3 regions of the Leucobacter sp. USCH14 genome follow, and region 1 is predicted to be linked to each of the others. Evidence: predicted binding sites of a transcription regulator. Region 1 holds the regulator's gene; each other region holds the start of a gene.
The links. The regulator HspR, encoded in region 1, represses chaperone genes until heat shock. The targets are predictions, from matches to a motif close to AAGTTGAGTCNNNNNGACTCAACTT.
Positions count from the first base shown of each region.

Region 2: a site for HspR is predicted at 752-776, ahead of PQI23_RS12520 (ATP-dependent Clp protease ATP-binding subunit). Genes of this name have one in related genera too.
Region 3: a site for HspR is predicted at 1,337-1,361, ahead of PQI23_RS03155 (Hsp20/alpha crystallin family protein). Genes of this name have one in related genera too.

Region 1 is NZ_JAQPZP010000001.1:16,789-19,052, forward strand. It holds gene PQI23_RS00070 (nucleotide exchange factor GrpE) at 1-15, shown strand, start outside; gene PQI23_RS00075 (DnaJ C-terminal domain-containing protein) at 8-961, shown strand; gene PQI23_RS00080 (heat shock protein transcriptional repressor HspR) at 1,051-1,473, shown strand; gene PQI23_RS00085 (class I SAM-dependent methyltransferase) at 1,470-2,264, shown strand, end outside.
Region 2 is NZ_JAQPZP010000014.1:39,781-42,044, reverse strand. It holds gene PQI23_RS12525 (TMEM175 family protein) at 88-729, shown strand; gene PQI23_RS12520 (ATP-dependent Clp protease ATP-binding subunit) at 841-2,264, shown strand, end outside.
Region 3 is NZ_JAQPZP010000002.1:181,714-183,977, reverse strand. It holds gene PQI23_RS03160 (amidase) at 1-1,227, shown strand, start outside; gene PQI23_RS03155 (Hsp20/alpha crystallin family protein) at 1,384-1,827, shown strand; gene PQI23_RS03150 (SDR family oxidoreductase) at 1,910-2,264, opposite strand, start outside.

The DNA of each region.
Region 1 (2,264 bases):
GGAGCGGATGGCTAGTCAGGATTGGCTCGATAAGGACTTCTATCAGCTGCTCGGAGTGTCGAAGGACGTCAGCGATGCCGAGCTGAAGAAGACGTACCGCAAGCTCGCGCGCAAGTATCACCCGGATTCGAACCCGGGGGATGCGGTGGCCGAGGCGAAGTTCAAGGAGATCAGCGAGGCGTACTCGGTGCTCTCCGATGCGGAGCAGCGGGCTGAGTACGACCAGATCCGCGCGATGGGCGCCGGTGGCGCTCGCTTCACGGCGGGCGGCGGCGGCGGCCAGGGCTTCGAAGACGTCTTCGGGGGCATGTTCGGCGGCGGCGGGCGCAACACTCACTTTCAAGCGGGCGGCCCTCAGGGGTTCGAGGACATCTTCGGGGGCATGTTCGGCGGCGGCGCTCCTCGCGGCCCGCAAGCGGGGCGCGACATCCAGGCGACGACGACGCTCGATTTCGAGACCGCCGTGCAGGGCAAGACCGTCACGCTGCAGGCTTCGACCGGCTCCGTCAAGGTCAAGATCCCAGCAGGGGTCGCCGATGGCCAGAAGATCAAGGTGCGCGGCAAGGGCGAACCGAGCCCGACCGGGGGCCCTGCCGGAGACATCATTCTGACGGTGAGCGTGCGCAAGCACCCGGTCTTCGAGCGAGAGGGGCAGAACCTGCGGGTGAAGCTGCCGGTGACCTTCTCGGAGGCGGCGCTCGGGGCGACGGTCGAGGTTCCGACCCTCGGCGGCGCGCCGGTGAAGCTCAAGGTGCAGCCCGGTACGCCGAGCGGGCGCGTGCTGCGCGTCAAGGGGCGAGGTGTCGCGAGTTCCAAGGGGACCGGCGATCTCCTGGCCGAGGTGCAGATCGTCGTCCCGTCGCATCTCACTCCCGAGGCGACGGAGGCCCTCGAAGCCTTCCGCGCCGTCGAACCGAAGGAGAATCCGCGAGCCGATCTCCTGGCTCGCGCGAAGGGGTGAGCCACCCCTGATCGAACGGGGAGCGCAGCGGCGAGTGGTTCACCCGCCGCTGCGCTCCCCGGCCAGCCGAACGAAAGCAGGTCAGCATCATGGCGAGCCCTCAGATGGACCGTTTCACACCGGTGTTCGCGATCGCCGCGGCCGCCGAGCTCGCCGAGATGCACCCGCAGACCCTCAGGCAGTACGACCGCATCGGCCTCGTGTCGCCGCAGCGCACGCGGGGGAACACGCGCCGATATTCGCTGCACGATGTCGCCAGATTGCGCGAGGTCGCCCGTCTCTCGGCCGAGGGACTCAGCCTCGAAGGCATCAGGCGAGTGCTCGATCTCGAGGATCAGGTGCGCCGACTCGAGGGCCGCGTGCGCGATCTGGAGCGCGCATTGACCGAGGAGCGCCTGCAGCGCCCCGATCGCCGGGTGTTCGCGGCGGGATCAGCGGGGGGCGAGGTCGTCACGCTGCGGCGCGGTACGCGCATGCGTCGCAACGCCGAGGTCGTCGTGTGGCAGCCGTGAACCATGGTTCTCCCGACGAGCACTTCGATGAGCACCTCTCCGGGCTCTTCGCTCAGCTGACGCGCGAGCCCGATTTCGACGCCGACGAGCTCCAGGCGTTCGACGCTGCCGACCATCTGATCCTGCGCTCCGCGGTTGAGGATCTCGCCGAACGCCCGCTGCAGCATCCGCTCCGCGGCGCCGACATCGTCGTGATCGGGGACCGCCACGGCGCGCTCACCCTCGGAGCCGCGACGGTGTTCGAGGCCACGGGGATCCGCACCCATCAGGATCCCCTGCTCGGCGAACGCGCACTCGCGCAGAACGCCGGGCGTCTGGGCCTGACGGACCGGTACGTGCACCACCCCCTCGATGCCGCGCTGCTCACCGGAGCGCGCCTGGTGCTGCTGCAGCTGCCCCGCGGGCTCGAAGCCCTTGCCGAGATCTCGGAGGCGATCGCGCGCTGGGCCGATCCCGAGGTCCGGGTGTTCGCGGGCGGTCGTGTCAAGCACATGACCCGCGCGATGAATGACGTGCTCGGGCGCGACTTCACCCGGGTGACGGCAGGTCTCGGCTGGCGCAAGTCGCGGGTGCTGCGCGCGGAGTCCCGGCGCGAGCGCGCGGGGGATTCGCCCTCCTTTCCGAAGTGGGGCTCTGACAGCGATCTCGACTTCTCGATCGCGGCCTTCGGCGCGACGTTCGGCGGGCCCGTGCTCGATCACGGCAGCAGGCTGCTGCTCGGCACGCTCGCGCACGTGAGCCGCGAACCTGCCACGGTCATCGACCTGGGGTGCGGCAACGGAGTGCTCGCG
Region 2 (2,264 bases), on a different contig from region 1:
GTCGGTACCAGGCTATCGGGCCGGTCGAGACCGCGGGGCGCCGGAAAACCGCTGCGCATGAGGGCATGTCGCGCTTACACTGACCCCATGGCAGCCGACGCCGCACCCAGGGAGCAGACCGCGTACGCCGCCGCTCGCGTCACCGCGTTCGTCGACGGCGTCGTCGCGATCGCGCTCACGCTCCTGATTCTGCCGCTCATGGAGAGCGTCGGCGAGGTCGCGGGAAACGGTGATGACGCCCTGACCTGGCTCAGCGCGCATTCGGGTCAATTGCTGAGCTTCGTGCTGAGCTTCGTGCTGATCGCGCTGTTCTGGATGATCCACCATCGACTCTTCGCCGACGTCGATCGCGTCACGTCTTCGGTCATGTGGCTGCTCGCGGCCTGGATGCTCACGATCGTGTGGCTTCCCGTGGCCACGGCGATCGCCGGGCGCATGGATGACGGCGATCGGGTTGCCAGAACGCTCTACATCGGCAGCCTGATCCTCACCGCCCTGGCGTCCTTGCTCATCCGCTTGTTCATCCGAGCGCACCCCGCTCTGCACAGTGCGACCCGGAAATCGCTGGCCGAAGGCATCGCACTCGACCTGTCGCTCGTGCTGCTGTTCGGCGTCGCGCTGCTGCTCACACTCACGATTCCTCGAATCGGCTACTGGTCGATGCTCGTGATGCTGCTCTCCGCGCCCGTGCAGGGTCTGCTCACGCGGCTCGCGGGGGCGCGGCCCTAGCGCAATCGGTCATGACCCGCTAAACTTGAGTCATATTCACTCAAGTTTGCGGGAAAGTCCGATCAGCGGTCGATTCTCCCGCAGTCGGTATCGATGCAGAGAGGATCCCAGATGCAGGCAAACTGGACGCCCGCGCAGGGCGAAGGCGAGCAGCAGTCGGCGCTCGAGCAGTTCGGCGTCAACCTGACCGAGGTCGCCCGCTCCGGCAAGCTCGACCCCGTGATCGGTCGAGATTCGGAGATTCGTCGCGTGAGCCAGGTGCTCACCCGTCGCACGAAGAACAATCCCGTGCTGATCGGCGAACCCGGCGTCGGCAAGACTGCTGTGGTCGAGGGCCTCGCGCAGCGCATCATCGCGGGCGACGTCGCCGAATCGCTCAAGGACAAGGAGCTCATCTCCCTCGACATCTCCGCGCTCATCGCAGGTGCGAAGTACCGCGGCGAGTTCGAGGAGCGCATGAAGGCGGTGCTGCAGGAGATCAAGGACTCCGACGGCAAGTTCATCACCTTCATCGACGAGCTGCACACGCTGATGGGTGCCGGTGGCGGCGAATCGTCGGTGGCGGCGTCGCAGATGCTCAAGCCGATGCTCGCCCGAGGCGAGCTGCGTCTCATCGGTGCGACCACGCTCGACGAGTACCGCGAGTACATCGAGAAGGACGCGGCGCTCGAGCGCCGCTTCCAGCAGGTCTACGTGGGCGAGCCGTCGGTGACCGATACTGTGGCGATCCTCCGCGGGCTGAAGGAGCGGTACGAGGCGCACCACAAGGTGACCATCGCGGATTCGGCGCTCGTCGCCGCGGCCGCGCTCTCCGACCGGTACATCACCGCGCGCCAGCTGCCCGACAAGGCGATCGACCTGATCGACGAGGCGGCGAGCCGGCTGCGCATGGAGATCGACTCGGCACCCGTCGAGATCGACGAGCTGCGGCGCGCGGTGGATCGCCTGAAGCTCGAAGAGCTCGCCCTCAAGAAGGAGAAGGACGACGCCTCGAAGGAGCGCCTCGCGAAACTGCGCGACGACCTCGCGGCGAAGCGCACTGAACTGGACGCGCTCGAGGCGCGATGGGAGCGGGAGCGCGACTCCCTGAACCGCGTGGGCGCCCTGCGCGAGAAGCTCGACCAGCTGCGGATGGAGGCCGAGGTCGCGCAGCGCGAGGGCAAGCTCGAGAAGGCGTCCAAGCTGCTGTACGGAGAGATCCCGGTCATTCAGAAGCAGCTGACGGAGGCGGAGGACGCCGAGGCGCAGGGAGCCGTGGGCGACGAGGACCGCATGGTCAACGATCAGGTCACAGACGAAGACATCGCGGGCGTCGTCGCGGCGTGGACGGGCATCCCCGTCGGCCGTCTGCTGCAGGGCGAGACCGAGAAGCTGCTCGCTCTCGAGCACGAACTCGCGAAGCGACTCATCGGCCAGGGCGACGCGGTGCGCGCGGTCGCCGACGCGGTGCGCCGCACGCGCGCCGGGATCGCCGACCCGAATCGCCCGACCGGCTCATTCCTCTTCCTCGGGCCGACGGGCGTCGGGAAGACCGA
Region 3 (2,264 bases), on a different contig from region 1:
GACGAGCGCTTCGCGTCGACCCCGCGCCGGGAGCGCGAGCACCTGCCCAGACTGCACGGCCTTCCCATCGCGTTCAAGGATCTCGTCGACGTCGCCGGAGCAGCGACGTCCCGGGGCAGCGCAGCCCTGCGCCACCCAGTCGCGGCGACCGACGCGCCGGGGGTCGCAGCGCTCCGCGCCGCGGGCGCGATCCCACTTGGCAAGACGCAGGTCCCCGAACTCGGCCTCACCGGCTACTCGGAGAACGCCATCGCACCCCCGGCGCGCAATCCGCTCGACCCGACGCGCACCCCAGGCGGGTCATCCGGCGGCAGCGCGGCGGCGATCGCGGGCGGGCTCATCCCCGTCGGCCCAGGAACGGACGGCGGGGGATCGATCCGCATCCCCGCCCTCGCCTGCGGCCTCGTCGGCCTCAAACCGGGGCTCGGAGCGGTTCCCGGCGATCTCGGCAGCGGTGCCGCGCCCTCCCTGCACGACGAGTTCGGAGCGCCGCGACTCACGGTCAGCGGCCCGCTCGCCAGGAACGCACTCGACGCCGCGATGCTCTACGATGCCCAGCGCGGAGCCGCCGGAGAACCCGCGCTCAGGGCTGTGCAGACCGCCGATGCCCTCATCGGGCTGCGCATCGCGTACACGGAGGCGTCGCCGTTCTCCTCCGTGTACCCGATCTCGCTGAGCGGCGAGGCAAGGAGCGCCGTCGAGATCGCGATCGACCGGCTCACCGGCCGCGGCCATCACATCGAATCGCCCCACTTCGTCTACGACCCGGAGTACCCCGAAGCGTTCACGACCTCGTGGACGGCCGGGCTCTCCCGGCTTCCCCTCACGCCGGCGGCCGCCGCGCGGCTCATGCCGCTCACCCGCACCTTCCGCGAACGCTCGCTCGCTCGGGGCGACGAGTCTTTCACGCGCGCGGGTGCGCGCCTGCGGGGCTTCGCCGCCGACGTGCGCGCGCAGTGGGGTGCGTTCGATGCAGTGCTCACTCCGGGCCTGACGATGCTCCCGCCCCGCATCGGAGCGTTCACATCGCTGGACGCCGACGATGACTACCGACTGCAGTGCGAGTGGGCCCCCTTCACCTCGATGGTCAACGTCTCGGGGCTGCCCGCGATCGCGGTGCCCGTACTGCGCCTTCCGACGGGACACGCGATGGGGGTGCAGCTCATCGGTCGAACGGGGGGCGAGGAGCTCCTGCTCCGGCTCGCCGTGCAGCTCACGACGGAGTGATGGAACGGCGCCGGGGGCGCTCGGCGCCGTCCGCATTCCCGCGCAGATTCCAGGAATCTTGCAGCGTCCTTCATTAGCACTCTCAGGTGCAGAGTGCTAATTTATAGGCACATCGAGTGACCTCCACTCACGTTTCACTGGAAGGAGATAACCATCATGGCAATGACGTTCGATCCCTTCAGCGAGCTGGACCGCTGGGCAGCGGGCGCGCTGCAGCAGGCGCGCTCGGGGCCCCGGCAGATGCCCGTCGATCTGCAGCGGGACCAGGAGCGGTACGTCCTGAACGCCGATCTGCCGGGCGTCGATCCCGGGTCCATCGATATCGACGTCGACGGTCAGCTCTTGACCATTCGCGCACAGCGCACGGCCGACGCCGCCGAGGGCTCGAAGTGGTTGACGCGCGAGCGCCCCTCCGGCACCTACCTGCGGCAGTTCAGCGTGGGTCAGGGCGTCGACATCGCCGGCATCTCGGCGTCGTACGACAACGGCGTGCTGAGCGTCGTGATCCCGGTCAGCGAGCAGGCCAAGCCGCGCAAGATCGCGGTGCAGGGCCAGTCCGAGCACCTCGAACCCGACGCCCAGAAGTCGCTGACGCACTAGGGCACGCGCGAGCCGGGGGTGCTGTTCGGGCACCCCCGGCTCTGCTGCGCGCGCCGCACGGCCGCTGGGCCGCGCGTCGCGGCTACTGATCGTAGGCGCCCGGAACGTTCTGATCCCAGTCGATGATCGAACCGGTCACGACGCCGCTGCGACCGCTCAGCAGGAAGACGATCGCGTCCGCGATCTCATCGGGGCGACCGAGCTTTCCCATGGGCTGCTCCGACTCGGCCCGCTCGAGCCAATCATCATCGGCACCGTGGAAGGTCTGCTGCGTGACCGCCTCCCCCGGCGTGGCCGTCCACCCGATGTTGAGCCCGTTGATGCGGATCCGATCGAAGCGGTGCGCGAACGCCGCATTCTTGGTGAGCCCCGCGAGGCCGGCCTTCGACGCCACGTAGGGCGCGAGATACGGCTGCCCGCCGTGCATCGACATGCTG